4 regions of the Phyllobacterium sp. 0TCS1.6A genome follow, and region 4 is predicted to be linked to each of the others. Evidence: riboswitches for the same ligand, from Rfam matches in the RefSeq annotation. Region 4 holds a riboswitch; each other region holds the start of a gene.
The links. A riboswitch is a leader RNA that binds a small molecule or an ion and turns the genes downstream of it on or off. The one in region 4 is predicted to bind cobalamin.
Positions count from the first base shown of each region.

Region 1: it holds a riboswitch for cobalamin, as region 4 does, so the genes downstream of both, OSJ75_RS05280 (hypothetical protein) here and OSJ75_RS19130 (aromatic ring-hydroxylating oxygenase subunit alpha) in region 4, are expected to answer to the same signal.
Region 2: it holds a riboswitch for cobalamin, as region 4 does, so the genes downstream of both, OSJ75_RS20510 (ABC transporter ATP-binding protein) here and OSJ75_RS19130 (aromatic ring-hydroxylating oxygenase subunit alpha) in region 4, are expected to answer to the same signal.
Region 3: it holds a riboswitch for cobalamin, as region 4 does, so the genes downstream of both, OSJ75_RS01740 (CbtB domain-containing protein) here and OSJ75_RS19130 (aromatic ring-hydroxylating oxygenase subunit alpha) in region 4, are expected to answer to the same signal.

Region 1 covers NZ_JAPMAB010000002.1:230,851-234,693, forward strand. The annotation lists gene adh (aldehyde dehydrogenase) at 1-560, opposite strand, end outside; gene OSJ75_RS05275 (GAF domain-containing protein) at 738-1,709, opposite strand; gene OSJ75_RS05280 (hypothetical protein) at 1,768-2,007, opposite strand; cobalamin riboswitch at 2,099-2,355, opposite strand; gene OSJ75_RS05285 (peroxiredoxin) at 2,596-3,255, shown strand; gene OSJ75_RS05290 (hypothetical protein) at 3,391-3,609, shown strand; gene OSJ75_RS05295 (OsmC family protein) at 3,639-3,843, opposite strand, start outside.
Region 2 covers NZ_JAPMAB010000011.1:108,102-111,944, reverse strand. The annotation lists gene OSJ75_RS20515 (DUF2126 domain-containing protein) at 1-1,103, opposite strand, end outside; cobalamin riboswitch at 1,270-1,479, shown strand; gene OSJ75_RS20510 (ABC transporter ATP-binding protein) at 1,775-2,584, shown strand; gene OSJ75_RS20505 (ABC transporter substrate-binding protein) at 2,581-3,537, shown strand; gene OSJ75_RS20500 (FecCD family ABC transporter permease) at 3,538-3,843, shown strand, end outside.
Region 3 covers NZ_JAPMAB010000001.1:369,530-373,372, reverse strand. The annotation lists gene cobW (cobalamin biosynthesis protein CobW) at 1-348, opposite strand, end outside; gene cobU (bifunctional adenosylcobinamide kinase/adenosylcobinamide-phosphate guanylyltransferase) at 353-877, opposite strand; gene OSJ75_RS01745 (CbtA family protein) at 877-1,587, opposite strand; gene OSJ75_RS01740 (CbtB domain-containing protein) at 1,697-1,876, opposite strand; cobalamin riboswitch at 1,923-2,158, opposite strand; gene OSJ75_RS01735 (cobyric acid synthase) at 2,202-3,665, opposite strand; gene OSJ75_RS01730 (isobutyryl-CoA dehydrogenase) at 3,766-3,843, shown strand, end outside.
Region 4 covers NZ_JAPMAB010000010.1:39,465-43,307, reverse strand. The annotation lists gene OSJ75_RS19140 (SDR family oxidoreductase) at 1-490, shown strand, start outside; gene OSJ75_RS19135 (L-fuconate dehydratase) at 500-1,777, shown strand; cobalamin riboswitch at 1,887-2,082, shown strand; gene OSJ75_RS19130 (aromatic ring-hydroxylating oxygenase subunit alpha) at 2,193-3,434, shown strand; gene OSJ75_RS19125 (hybrid-cluster NAD(P)-dependent oxidoreductase) at 3,434-3,843, shown strand, end outside.

The DNA of each region.
Region 1 (3,843 bases), on a different contig from region 4:
TTGAGCACCACGCAATTGCCCGCCGCCAGCGCCGGGGCAAGCTTCCACACCGCCATGAGGATGGGGAAATTCCACGGGATGATCTGTCCCACCACGCCGAGCGGTTCATGGAAATGATAGGCGACCGTATCATGGTCGATCTCGGATATCCCGCCCTCCTGCGCCCTGATGACGCCGGCAAAATAGCGGAAATGGTCGATGGCGAGCGGGATGTCGGCCGCGGTCGTCTCGCGGATCGGCTTGCCATTGTCCCAGGTCTCGGCCTGGGCCAGGACGGAGAGATTGTCCTCCATCACCTGCGCGATCCTGTTGAGCATGACGCTGCGTTCGGCAGCGCTGGTGCGGCCCCAGCCTTCCTTGGCGGCATGGGCGGCGTCGAGCGCCGCTTCCACGTCGCTGGCGTCCGATCGCGCCACCTCGCAAAGGACCTGGCCGTTCACCGGCGAGGTGTTCTCGAAATATCTGCCGGCCTTCGGTTCGACGAACTTGCCGCCGATGAAATTGCCGTATCTGGCCTTGAAGTTGGGTTTTACAGTGCGGTTGAATTCTACCTTGTTCATGGTTTCCTCCCTTGCGCCGGCTCCTGCAGCGGACTGCTGCAGATGCAATACGCGCGAATTTCCGGGCCGCCTCCTGCGGCTATGGAGAGCTTCGCGCGCTCTGGCGCGGCTGTCATCCCGCCATGGCGAGTTGATGCCGGCATTTGTCGCATATCTGCGACAGGCGATCGTCCCACACTAGTTCAGGCCGAGCTTCTTCAGCTTGCGGTGCAGCGTGGCGCGGCTCATGCCCATCATGCTGGCGGCAACGGAGACATTGCCATTGGCCCGGCGCAGCACGCGCTGGATGACGCTGCGTTCCGCCGCGGCGAAATCGGCGGCGGCGTCGCGTTCATGGCCCAGCAGATTGGCTGCCGGCAGCGGCGTCCGCAGGTTCTCGTCGGTGAGGCCCAGCAATTGCCGGGCGGAGCGCGACGCGCCGATGACGAGATCGTCCTGGTCGACCGCGATCAGCGCATTCAGCGCGCGCTCGCTGCCGGGGTCGCCCTCGGCCATGACGATGCGCGCCCGCGGGAAGGCCAGGCGGAAATTCTCGGCCTCCACCCGCCGCGCCGCGTCTGAGACCGCCATGCCGATCAGCCGCACCACGCCCTCGGTCAGGTCGGCGCGCGCCGAGGAAACGTCGATGACGGCCATCAGCCGGCCGCAATGATCGAAGATCGGCGCCGACGTGCAGGAAAGCGCCGTGTTGCGGCTGCGGAAATGCTGGTCGCGATGGATCGTCAGCGGCCGCTGTTCGGCGATCGCCGTGCCAATGCCGTTGGTGCCCTCGCTTTCCTCGCTCCATACGGCGCCGGTCCACAGGCCGACCTTCGAGAAAGTCGCGTCATCGCCCTCATAGCCGCGCCGGTCGACCGGCACGCCGTTCTTGTCGGCAAGCAGCACGCAGCAGCCGGCGCCGCCGACGGCGGAATAGAGGCGGTCGAGGGAAGCGGAGGCGGTGGATATCAGGGAGCCGAGCCTTTCGCGCGCTTCGCGCAATTCGCGGTCGGTGAGGATGATGGTCGGCCTGCGCTCGTCATCCGGCTGCAAGCCATAGAGGCGCATCGATCGCCCCCATGAAGCGACAAGCGCCGATTTCGCCGCTGCATTGCCGGTCAGCGCCGTCTGAATCTGTTCGGCATGCAAGCCGTTCTGACTTTTCTCCAAGTCCCTCCTCCCGAAGTCTTGGTCATCAACTTCAACACTAGGCCAGAACCGCCGCAGGTCAAGCCCTGACGGGCCGCTCAGCCTCGATGAGCGCACGGAACAATTCGTGCAGCCGCCGCGCCCCTTCATGCCGGCTGGCGGGAGATTCAAGCCGCGCCACTTCGCGCCGCGCCGCCTCGGCAATATCCGAGCCCTGCGGGCGCGACAGCAGCCAGCGCATGAAAACATCCTCGGGCGCGGTGGAGGCATCGACATCGCGGCGGATGCCGCTCCTGTTCTGGCAGAAGGAAAGACCCATGATAAAAACCCCGATCATCGTGATGGACGGGGCTTTGCGTCTGAATTGCAGCAGCGGGCCGATGCAAAGCGACACAGGACACCCCGCCCGTGGACATTCAACATGTTTCGGCAGGTCTCCTGGCTCACAGGTCATCATTGCTGGCCGGCCTTCCCGAAGCGGAAATTGCTTCAGTGGCTTACCGCACCATCCGCGAAACCCAGGGTTTGCGAATGGACGGGGACAGCAACTCGCTGTTTACAGTTGCGGGGGCAGCGTCGGCTTCGGCAGGCGTTCAAACCTGCCTCACGGACTTCCCTCTTAGCTCCCTGCCTTGCGGCAGGAAGAACCGGAACGGCGCTATAAGAACCACCGCCGGCCGATCCGTCAAGGGAGCATCGGCGATATACCGGGGAAACTCGGCCATGGCGGAACCGGCCGGCCTTGCGGCGCTCCCGGAGGCCGCCCCATTCTCCGCCTTTGCCATTGCTTCTTGCCTCTCTCGCGCTACAATCCCGGCGAAATTGGCGTGAACGGGAGCTTTTTGCGCGAGGAACGCGTCAAATCCTTCCGTTCTGGTGCCTGAACTCAGCGAAAATGGAGACAGCGATGGGCTTACGCATTAACGACACTGCGCCGGATTTCACTGCCGACACCACCCAGGGCGAGATCAGGTTCCACGACTGGATCAGGGACAGCTATGCGGTGCTTTTCAGCCATCCGAAGAATTTCACCCCGGTCTGCACCACCGAACTCGGCTACATGGCCGGTCTTGCGCCCGAATTCGAGAAGCGCAACGCCAAGATCATCGGCATCTCCGTCGATCCGGTCGAGAGCCATTCGAAATGGAAGAACGACATCAAGACGGCGACCGGACACGAGGTCGACTATCCCCTTATCGGTGACAAGGACCTGAAGGTCGCCAAGCTCTACGACATGCTGCCGGCCGAAGCCGGCGATTCTTCCGAGGGCCGCACCCCCGCCGACAATGCCACCGTGCGTTCGGTTTTCGTCGTCGGCCCCGACAAGAAGATCAAGCTGATCCTGACCTATCCGATGACGACCGGACGCAATTTCGACGAGATCCTGCGCGCCATCGACAGTATCCAGCTGACGGCGAAGCACCAGGTGGCGACTCCGGCGCAATGGAAACAGGGCGAGGATGTCATCATCACCGCCGCCGTTTCCGACGAAGACGCGGAAAAACGCTTCGGCGGTTTCGAGCGCGTCCTGCCCTATCTGCGCAAGACCAGGCAGCCGGCAGGCTGAGCGGCATCATCGCGACTTGATGGCTTGCGGGAGAAAATTCTCCCGCAGGCCGCTCCCGCGCAATGACATGCCCTGACGGGCGGGCCGAAACATGGTCTAACCCAACGTCGGAAGATCCGTGGAGGGATGTCTCCGATGAAGCCGTGCAAGAAGGTGAAATATTCCGACGGGGACCTGTATCTGCGCCTGCGGGAACTGCGCGACATGCTGCAGGCGATCGAGCCGGACAGCGCGAGCGCGCAACGCGAACTGGCGATCATCCGCGACGCCATTTCCTTTTCGCTGACGCGCCTGGCACTTCCCGGCCGCAACGACGCCGCCAATGACGATCCCCCGGTAAAACCCGTGAGCTAGGGTTGGGCCCGTGAAGCCTGCCCCGGCAACTAGACCCGCGTGACGAATTGCGGCGCGCCGCGCAGCGTGTTGCTGATGGTGCAGATTTCCTCGGCGGCCTCGACGATCCTGTGTTTCGTCTCGTCGTCGAGCTGCCCGTCGATCTCGATCTCGATGATGAAGCGTTCGACCCGCGACGGCTCGTCGGCGGCCTTCTCGCCCGTCACCCGCACCCTCACCTCGCCGAGCCGTTCG
Region 2 (3,843 bases), on a different contig from region 4:
TGGCGCAACCGGCGGATGAGCTTGTCGGCGAGTTCCCGCTTCGTCGGGCCGACCGCATCGGTATTCCATTCGCCCGCCTCAAAATCGTCGATGGAAACGAAGGTCGGTTCGCCGCCCATCGTCAGCCGCACATCCCTTTCCTTGAGGATCGCGTCCACCCGGTCGCCGAGCGCATCGAGCGCCTGCCAGGATTCGTCCGAGAACGGCCTGGTGATGCGCGGATGTTCGGCGATGCGCGTCACCCGCATGTCGAAGCCGAATTCGACATTGGCGGGTTCGGCCATGCCCGATATCGGCGCGGCATTGCGATAATGCGGCGTCGCGGCAAGCGGAATATGGCTTTCGCCGGTCAGGAGCCCGGAAGTCGGATCGAGGCCGATCCAGCCCGCACCGGGCAGGTAAACCTCGCACCAGGCGTGGAGGTCGGTGAAATCGACGCTGGTGCCGGCCGGGCCGTCGAGCGCCACGAGGTCCGGCTTGAGCTGGATGAGATAGCCGGACACGAACCGCGCCGCCAGCCCGAGATTCCGCAGTACCTGGACGAGAAGCCAGCTCGTATCGCGGCACGAGCCGGTTCCGGCGCGCAGCGTATCCTCCGGCTCCTGCACCCCGGGCTCGAGGCGGATGACATAGCCGATCTCGCGCTGCAGGCGGGCATTGAGCGCGACGACGAAATCGACCGTATTGACCGGCGTCCTCTCGATGGAGGCGAGGAAATCGGCCACCAGCGGCCCGCATGGCTCGGGCTCCGTATAGATCGACAGGTCCCGGCGCAGCTCCTGCGGATATTCGAACGGCCAGGTCTCCGCTTCCGGCTCGACGAAGAAATCGAACGGATTGTAGACGGTCATGTCGGCAACGAGATCGACTTCGATCTTCAATTCGCTCACCGGTTCCGGAAAGACGAAACGCGCGAGGAAATTGCCGTATGGGTCCTGCTGCAGATTGACGAAATGATTGGCCGGGCTGACCTTCAGCGAATGGCTTGGAACCTTGGTGCGGGAATGGGGCGCAGGCTGGAGCCGGATGATCTGCGGCCCGAGCCGGATGGGCCGATCATATTTATAGTGCGTCAGATGGTAGAGCGCAGCTTGTATTGCCATGTGGCCTCATATCCAGACAGAGATCCCTCGGGTGCGAAGCCCACCTTAAGCTAACCTACTGCGGGGCCTTGTCACGCTCAAAATTTGATCACGCCCAAAATTTGTTCCCTGCCGCTTTTTATCGCCAGCCGGCCAGTGCGGGCTGTTCCCTTTGCCTGCGCTTTGGGTTACAGATTCGAGCGATGGTTTCTCCGGTTCGACAAAGCCGGAGATGAAAAGGGAACACGGTAAGGCGTACCCAAACGGGACCGATGCCGTGGCTGCCCCCGCAACTGTAGGCGGTGAGTGAAGCCCGATATGCCACTGGGAAACCGGGAAGGCAGGGCGGAATGACGACCCGCAAGCCAGGAGACCTGCCATCAAACGGATAACTCGAACCGGACGGGGTGTGCCGGCGGCGATGCAGTGCCGGTAGATTCGCGTCTACTTTTCCGGTCCATTCGAAGGCCCGGTCCGTTTCGGAGGCATAATCGTCCCTGCTGACCCCTTCCAGAACAGCCGGACATGCCAACGCCGAAAGCAAGTATCTCCGCCCTCTTCGCATCGTCTCCCGCCGCTCCGTGGGTGAGCGTCGCCCTGCGGCCCGGCAAGGTCAAATGCCTCGCCGACACTTGCGCATGTTATAACATATCATTATGGCTTGCCCATCATGCAGCATCGAGGATATCTCAATGAGTGAGCCCGCCCTGTCGATGGATGCGCTCGGCTACCGCGCCGGCAATGGCCGCATGCTGGTCGAGCCGACGAGCCTCGAGATCGGCGCCGAACAGCGGCTGGCGATCATCGGTCCGAACGGCGCGGGCAAATCGACATTGCTGCGCATGATGGCCGGGCTGCTGAAGCCCTCCTCCGGCAGCGTCCGCATCCATGGCGACGACATTGCGGCGCTTCGGCCGCTCGACCGTGCCCGGCTGATCGCCGTCGTCGGCCAGACCGATGCGCCCGCCGGGCAATTGCTCGTGCAGGATTATGTCGCGCTCGGCCGCATCCCGCACAGCGGCGCCTTCAGGCGCGACGAGGACGCGGCAATCGTCGAGGAGGCGCTTGTCCGCGTCGATCTGGCGGCATTCGCGCGCCGGCCGGTCGCCTCGCTGTCGGGCGGGGAGCGCCAGCGCATGCAGCTCGCCCGCGCCCTCTGCCAGAAGCCGAAAGTGCTCTTCCTCGACGAGCCGACCAATCATCTCGATCCGCGGGCGCGAAGCGAGCTGCTGGCGCTGGTCGGCGGCCTCGGCGTCACCACGATCGCCGTGCTGCACGACCTGCCGCTCGTCGCCCCCTTCGCCACGCGCATCGCCGTCATGCAGCAGGGTCGGGTCGTCGCGACCGGCACCCCGGACGAATGCCTGACGCCGCGGATCGTCAGCGACGTCTTCGCCCTCGACGTGCTGAGGATGCGCCATCCCTCGCAGGACCGCGACCTGATGGTCTTCGAGGCCAGCCTCCCCCATTCCGCATCCCAGCCCATACGGAGCAAATCATGAAGAAGTTCGCGCTATCCCTCGCTCACATGCTTGCGCTGCTGGTGCCGCTGCCGGCGCTTGCCTTCCCAGTCACCGTCGAAAGCTGCGGCCGCTCCGTCACCTTCGACAGCGCGCCGAAGCGGGCGGTGATCCAGGACATCAATATGAGCGAGATGGCCTTCGCGCTCGGCCTGCAGCCGTCGATCGTCGGCGTCAGCGGCATTACCGGCTGGTACAAGCTGGACGATGCGTTCAAGCAGCAGCTCGGCGACATTCCGGAACTCGCGCCGAAATATGCCAGCGTGGAAAACCTCGTGGCGGCAAGCCCGGATTTCTTCTTCGCCGGCTGGTATTACGGCATGAAGCCCGGCGGCGACGTGACGCCCGATACGCTGGCGCCCTATGGCATCAAGACGCTGGAGCTGACGGAAAGCTGCATCCATCTCGACAGGAACAGGCCGGCGGCGACCATGGAACTGCTCTATGGCGACATGAAGAAGCTCGGCATCATCTTCGGCAAGGAGGCCGAGGCCGACAGGCTGATCGCCGGCTGGAAAGAGCGCCTGGCCGAGATAAGGTCGAAGATCGGCAGCGACAGCGGCACCCGCGTCTTCCTCTATGATTCAGGCGACGACAAGCCTTTCACGGCCGGCAAGTTCGCCATCCCGACCGCGATGATCGCCGAAGCCGGCGGCACCAATATCATGGCCGACATGGAAACCAGCTGGGGCACGACATCCTGGGAAACCGTGGCGGCGCGCAACCCGCAATTCCTCGTGCTGCTCGATTACCAGGACAATGCGGGCTATGCCAAGCTGCTCGACTTCCTGAAATCGCACCCGGCGATGAAGGAGACCGACGCGGTGAGAAACCAACGCTTCGTCGCCCTGCGCTATGCGGAACTGACGCCCGGGCCGGCCAATGTCGAGGCAATCGCCAAGATCGCCAACGCGATGCACCCGGAAGCATTCTGAGTGCAGATACCGGGCCGCACGATCTTCGGACTGGGCGCGGGCGTGGTGCTGATCGCCACGCTTGCCGTGCTGTCCGTCGCCTATGGATCGACCTTCATCGCGCCGGGAGAGGTCATTCGCTCCCTTGCCGCCAGCCTTGGCCTTGGCGGCTCGGACACGCCGCTGCCGATCCAGCGCATCGTCGTCGATCTGCGGCTGCCGCGGGCGGTGCTGGCGATAGCCGTCGGCGCGGGTCTGGGCGTCATCGGCGCCATGCTGCAGACGGTGACGCGCAACGACCTCGCCGATCCCTTCCTGTTCGGGCTC
Region 3 (3,843 bases), on a different contig from region 4:
ATTGAAGGCTGCCACCAGCGGCTGGGGTAGTGCCAGGCCGGACGTCTCGATGACGATATGATCAGGCCGATCCTCGCGGTCCAACAGCTTGGTCATTGTCGGAATGAAGTCATCGGCCACGGTGCAGCATATGCAGCCATTGTTGAGTTCGATGACGTCCTCGTCCCGGCAGGCTTCGATGCCGCAGCCCTTGAGCAGTCCGCCATCGACGCCGAGATCGCCAAATTCGTTGATGATCAGCGCGATACGCTTGCCATCTGCGTTTTCCAGCAGATTGCGGATCATCGTCGTCTTGCCCGATCCTAGAAAACCAGTGATTACCGTCGCCGGAATCTTGTGCCCCTGCATTTCATTATCCCTTCATTTTGAGCGGCAGCCCGGCTGCCAGAAAATAAACACTCGCGGCAACCTTGGCCACCGCCTGGTGGAGCCTGCCGGCATGGTCGCGGAAATCGCGCGCCATGCGGTTCTCCGGCACGATGCCGAGGCCCACTTCGTTCGATACGAGCAACGTCGCGCCTTCCAGCTTGGGCAGCAGCGCGACGAACCGCGCAATTTCCTCGTCCACATCCTTTTCAGCCATCATGAGGTTTGTCAGCCATAGCGTCAGGCAATCGACGAGAACCACATTCTCCGCCCCGCAATTCGCCTCCAGCGCCGCAACGAGATCGAGCGGCTCTTCTACCGTCACCCACGAAGCGCCACGTCCTTGTCGGTGAAGCGCGATACGCTGTGTCATCTCCTCATCCCAGGCACGCCCGGTTGCGATATAGACGAAGCGCTTGCCTGAACTTTCGGCTAGTCCTTCGGCAAAGCTCGACTTGCCGGACCGCGCGCCGCCAAGCACGAGCGTGCAGCCGCGATCCAGTTCATGCATCAGACTTCAAGCTCCGATTGAGCGTAAGTCTGCAGGAGCCAGCCCAGCGAGATACCGAGTACGGCCCAGAAGAAGAGGTTCGTCGCCAACGTCGATACGGCAAATTCCGATGCCAGCGTCGGCGGAACCGGCGAGGTGAGATTATCGGGCTCGGGCGCGCCGTAGAGATGAGGCGCGACGATGAGCGCAATGCCGGCGATCTTCGCCCAGATGAAATCTTTAAGCACGATCAGATAGAGGCCGCCGGCCGTGAGCAGAACTGTGACCAGCCACCAGGTCTGACGGGCCGCGAGATCGGCAGCGGGCATTGCGGGCAGTTCCGGCGCAAGGCTGAAAGCGGGTGCGAAGTTGAAGATGAAGAACCCTGCCAGACCCCAATAGACGCCGTTCTGCAACGTGATGCGACGGCCGAGAAACAGGGCGGCTGCGCCGGTCACCAGTGCAAAGCCCGCACCCGCAACGAGATTGATCAGCAAGGTATTGCCAAGCCGTCCTAACGGGAGTTCTGCCCCGGCCTCCTCGGCATGTTCATGCGGCGTCGCAGCGGCACCCTGCGCCGCATGGTCCGATTCGTGCGAATGCCCGCCCTCGCCTTCGAATTGTTCGGCGTGCAGGATCAGAGGTACGTTTCGGACATACATGGCCGGCGTGAGAAGGATACCGGCGAACAATCCGGCCACGATTGTAGCCAGAAGATATTTTACCAACATGGTTTCAGTCCCCATCGGAATACGATTGTGCCGATACCGCAACGATATCGGTCAAAACCGCAGGTTTTTCGGCAATCAAGCGCGCTAAAGAATCAGATTCAGCTTCGGCTCAGTGGCAGGGAAAACCGTAGGAATGGCGCGTATCATGCGCGGTATCGTGCAGCATGTCGGAATGGGCCATGCCGACGCCATAAATGATGAAGACACCGAGCAGCAGCGAGACGACAGCGGTCGTCATACGCGAAGCAAGCGGTATGGAAATCGTATTCGAAGTAGAAGTGGCAGCCATAACAACCTCCGTGCAGGGCCAGAAGGGACAATCCTTCGGTTCTGGGCATTATTGCCCTTTGACTGGCAGGTCTCCTGGCTCGCGGGTCATAAGATCCTTGCCTCCTTCCCGGTTTCCCAGTGGCTGCTGCAAGCGCTTCGGCTCGCAGCGATGGCATGATCCTATCCGCTCTACAGTCGCGGGGTCGGCTACGGTTGGACCGCCCTGATGGGTACGGTCGTCGTATTCCCTTTTGATCCCTAAGCCTTTGGCCAAGCGGGAACCAATCAATCCCGAACGTTAGTCACCAAGCGCGCGAAATGTCAAAACAAATCCGCCATGGCCTTCACCGGGAGATCGAACTGACGGAAAGGAGCGCATCGATGTCCAGAACCTGCTCGAGTTGCGCGGCGATGGCGTCAAGGGCGAGTTCCACGCCTGCCTTGTAATTCGACGGTTCCGCCACAACTCCCATCGAACGCAGAAACTGCGTCCTGAAATCGTCGGCGCCGAACAATCCATGGAGATAGGTTCCGAAAACCTTGCCGTCAGCGGAAGTCGCTCCATCATCGATCCCATTGATACGCGTCGCAGGCCGGGTGCAATCGGGCCCGGCAGTCCTGCCGAGATGGATTTCATATCCCTCCAGCGGCAAGTCGAAATGCAGCGAATGCGCCGTCACATTGCGCACGGTCTTTTCAGGCTCCATGATGGTCGTGACGTCGAGAAAACCAAGACCATCGACCTCTCGCGCAGGTCCCTCGATGCCGTCAGGGTCGAATATGCTGCGCCCAAGCATCTGGTAGCCGCCACAAATGCCGACAATCGTGCCTCCCCGCCGGCGATGGAGATGAAGATCCTGATCCCAGCCATTCGCTTTCAACTGCTGAAGATCGCCGATGGTGGATTTGGAGCCCGGAATGATGACAAGGCCGGCATCGGCCGGTATCCGCTCGCCTCGGTGCACCCAATTGAGTTCGACGGCCGGCTCGCTGCCGAGTGGATCAAGATCGTCGAAATTCGCGATCCGGTCGAGCACCAGCACGGCGATTTTCAGCGCGGGGCCGGCACTTCGGGTCAGCCGCTCCAGCACGACCGAATCCTCCGCCGGCAGGCGCGCCGCATCCTTGAGCCATGGAACAACGCCGAAGGAACGCCAGCCGGTAAAATCGGTGATCGATTTCAACCCTTCGTCGAACAGCGATACGTCGCCGCGAAACTTGTTTATGATATAGCCGGCGATCATGCCGCGATCCTCTTGCGGCAAAATGGTGTGTGTACCGACGATGGACGCGATGACACCGCCACGGTCGATATCGCCGACGAGCACCACCGGAACACCGGCGCGCGTTGCAAAGCCCATATTGGCGATGTCTCCCGCCCGCAGGTTGATCTCGGCCGGCGATCCCGCCCCTTCGACTATGACCAGGTCGGCGCCCTCCCCGACCCTGCCCCATGATTCCATGACGGCTTCCATCAGGGTGGATTTGAAGGTCTGGTAGTCCTTGCCGCGAGCGCTGCCCCTCACCTTGCCGTGGACGACGACCTGGCTGCCGGTTTCCGATTGCGGTTTCAGGAGTACAGGATTCATATGCACGGACGAGGGAACGCCGCAGGCCAGCGCCTGCAGCCATTGCGCGCGCCCGATTTCGCCGCCATCATCGCTGACCGCTGCATTGTTCGACATGTTCTGCGGCTTGAATGGCCGAACCTTCAAGCCGCGATTGCGTGCCAGGCGGCACAAACCGGCTACCAGTACCGATTTGCCAACGTCCGAGCCTGTTCCCTGTAACATGATTGCGCGTGTCATGGGCTCTGAGTAGCGGATATGTCTTTCTCTTCCTAGCCCCATGCAGGCCGTTGCGCGCATCGACACTTTGGATAGAGTGGGTCGTGGGTTGGAGGAAACAATGGACGCAGCCGCAGACGTCGCGCCGGTTCAGTTCGAACTGAACGAAGATCAAATTGCAATTCAGGATATGGCAAGG
Region 4 (3,843 bases):
CGCCGGGTTCGTCCATGGCGGTACCGTTCTCGAAATGCCGGATGCCGATCTGGAATTCGCGCTGGACCTCAATGTGCGGGCGATGATCCGCACCATCAAGGCCGTGTTGCCGGGCATGATCGAGCGCAAGGACGGGGCCATCATCAACATGTCTTCCGTTGCCAGCAGCGTGAAGGGCGTTGGCAACCGCTTCGCCTATGGGGTCACCAAGGCGGCGGTTCTCGGCCTCACCAAGTCGGTAGCGGCGGATTTCATCACGCAAGGCATACGCTGCAACGCCATCTGCCCCGGCACGGTCGAAAGCCCGTCGCTGGAGCAGCGCATGCGCGCGGGTGGCGACTATGAGGCGACACGCGCGGCGTTCATCGCCCGCCAGCCGATGGGGCGGCTCGGCATGCCCGAGGAGATTGCCGACCTCGCCGTCTACCTCGCCGGCGCAACCTATACGACCGGCCAGGCCTACAATATCGACGGCGGCTGGACCGTCTGAGGAAAGAACATGACCCGCATTACCGACCTTCGCGTCTTCGATATCCGTTTTCCAACCTCCCAAAGCCTGGACGGATCGGATGCGATGAACCCCGATCCGGACTATTCCGCAGCCTATGTGGTGCTTGATACGGATACTGACGGCCTCTCGGGGCACGGCCTGACCTTCACCATCGGGCGCGGCAATGAAATCTGCTGCCTTGCCATCGAAGCGATGAAGCATCTTGTCATCGGCCTCGATCTTGCCTGGGTGAAGGAGAACCCGGGGCGGTTCTGGCGTTTCATCACCGGCGACAGTCAATTGCGCTGGATCGGGCCGGACAAGGGGGCGATGCATCTTGCTACCGGGGCCGTCGTCAATGCCGTCTGGGATCTGCTGGCCAAGCAGGCCGGCAAGCCGGTCTGGCAGCTCGTCGGCGAGATGACCGCCGAGGAGATCGTCGATATCGTCGATTTCCGCTACCTGACCGACGTGCTGACGCGGGACGAGGCTTTGGAAATTCTGCGCAAGGCAGAGCAGAGCAAGGCGGAACGCATCGAAACGCTGAAGCGCGAAGGCTATCCCTGCTATACGACATCCGCCGGCTGGCTCGGCTATTCCGACGAGAAGCTGCGCCGCCTGTGCCAGGAAGCGGTGGATGCGGGCTTCAATCATGTGAAGATGAAGGTCGGACGCGATCTGGAGGACGACATCCGCCGTCTTACGATCGCGCGCGAGGTCATCGGACCGGACCGCATCCTGATGATCGACGCCAACCAGGTCTGGGAAGTGGGCGAAGCCATCGACTGGGTGAAGAAGCTTTCCTTCGTGAAGCCGTTCTTCATCGAAGAGCCGACGAGCCCGGACGACGTTGCCGGCCACAGGAAGATCCGCGAGGCGATCCACCCGGTCAAGGTGGCGACCGGCGAGATGTGCCAGAACCGCATCATGTTCAAGCAGTTCATCGCCGAAGGCGCGATCGACGTGGTGCAGATCGATTCATGCCGCATGGGCGGCCTAAACGAGGTGCTCGCCGTCCTGCTGATTGCGGCCAAGTATCAACTTCCGGTCTGGCCCCATGCGGGCGGCGTCGGCCTTTGCGAATATGTCCAGCATCTGTCGATGCTCGATTATGTCGCCGTCTCCGGCACCAAGGAGGGCAGGGTGATCGAGTATGTCGACCATCTGCACGAGCATTTCGTCGATCCATGCGTCATACGCGATGCGGCCTATATGCCACCCTCGCTTCCCGGCTTCTCCATCGAGATGAAGCCCCAGTCCATCGAGCAATATCGATATCGCGGCTAGCACCTGCGAAAACCGCGTATCTGCGGCACGGCCGGCCATGAGGCGGGCCGTGTCGTCTTGCGTAAATGCCATGTCGTTTCCGCACCTATCCTTTTATCTTGCCTAGTGCTCATATGGAGCTGCTTGAGGTGCCGCTTCTAGGGGAGCGGAGAATTGGGAAGCCGGTCTGAACCCGGCGCTGCCCCCGCAACGGTGGTGGAGTAAAACGCGGCAAAAGAGCCACTGGGGAATTCCCGGGAAGGCGTCGCGGCGTCCTGCGAGGGAGCTCCAGAGCCCGGAAACCAGCCCCAGGCCATAAACCGACTGATCGCGGTGGGCGATCAAGGAGTATGATAATGCCCGGTATGCCCGTGCAGGCATCTTCTCCATCACCACCAGTCAGTTCTTTCGCAATATTGGCAGGCGAGGACACGACATGGATATTCAAGCGGAACTACTGAGAAGCCTCAGGCAGCGCAAACAGGGCTACGGGCTGGAGCAGCCCTTCTATTCCGATCCGGATTACTTCCGGCTGGACATGGAGACGATCTTCTACCGCGACTGGCTGTTCGTGGGCCATGATTGCGAGGTGGCGCGCCCCGGCAACTACTTCACCGTGCAGGTCGGCGACTATCCCATCGTCATCGTGCGCGACCGGGAGAAGAACATTCGGGCATTCCACAATTCCTGCCGCCATCGCGGTTCGCGCATTTGCGCGGGCGAGCGCGGAAGCTCGGCCAAGCTTGTGTGCCCCTACCATCAATGGACCTATGAACTCGACGGCCGGCTGCTGTTCGCGCGGCAGATGGGCGATGATTTCGATGCGAGCCAGTTCAGCCTGAAGCCGGTGCATTGCGAGAGCGTCGGCGGATATGTCTTCATCTGCCTTGCCCAGGTGGCGCCGGATTTTGGGCCTGCACGCGCGCTGCTAGAGCCGTATCTGGCCCCGCACCGCCTGACGGAAACGAAGATCGCCTATCAGAGCACGATTGTCGAGAAGGGCAATTGGAAGCTGGTATGGGAGAACAACCGCGAGTGCTATCACTGCGCAGGCAACCATCCTGAATTGTGCAAGACGTTCCCCGAAGCGCCGAGCGCAACCGGCATTCAGGGATCGAAGAGCGATCCGGAGATCGTCGCCCACTGGGACAAGTGCGAATCCGAGGGCCTGCCGAGCATATTCCGCATCTCCGACAATGGCCAATACCGTGCAACGCGGGTGCCGCTGCTGGGCGAGGCGGAAAGCTATACGTTGTCGGGCAGGCGCGCCGTCGGCCGCCAGTTGAGCGACGATGTCAATGCGCGCCGGATCGGCTCGCTGCTGCTTTATCATTATCCCGGTACCTGGAACCACATTCTCGCCGATCATGCCATCTCGTTCCGGGTATTGCCGCTCGGTCCGAACGAAACGCAGGTGACGACGAAGTGGCTGGTGCACAAGGATGCGGTCGAAGGCGTCGATTATACGATCGACGAGCTCACCCATGTCTGGCTCGAGACCAACGACCAGGATCGCAGGATCGTCGAGGAGAATGCATTCGGCATTCGCTCGCCTGCCTACGAGCCGGGACCCTATTCGCCCGAGCATGAGGGTGGCGTCCTGCAATTCCTCGAATGGTACGGCAACATGATGGAAAGCCGTCTCGGCGGCGACGCGAAGCTCAGCAGGGTGGCATGATGAACATGGGCGTTCCCCAGGGCCACGGTTACAAACATCTCGACCAGATGCAGCCGTGGAGCGACAGGCTGCACCTCCTGGAGTGCCTGTCGGTCGTCGAGGAAGCGCCCAACGTCAAGACCTTCACCTTTCGCTCCGACAATCAGAACTGGTTCCGGTATGAGCCGGGCCAGTTCATGACCTTCGAACTCGGGACGCAGCCCGAATCCATCCTGCGGACCTTCACGCTTTCGTCCAGCCCCTCGCGTCCGTTCACGATCGCCGTGACGGTGAAGGCGCAGGAGGAAAGCATCGGCGCCCGGTGGATGCTGGACAACCTCCTGCCGGGAATGCGGCTGAAGGCTTTCGGGCCGCTGGGGGATTTTTCGATCGCCAGGTATCCGGGCGACAAATATCTCTTCATCTCCGC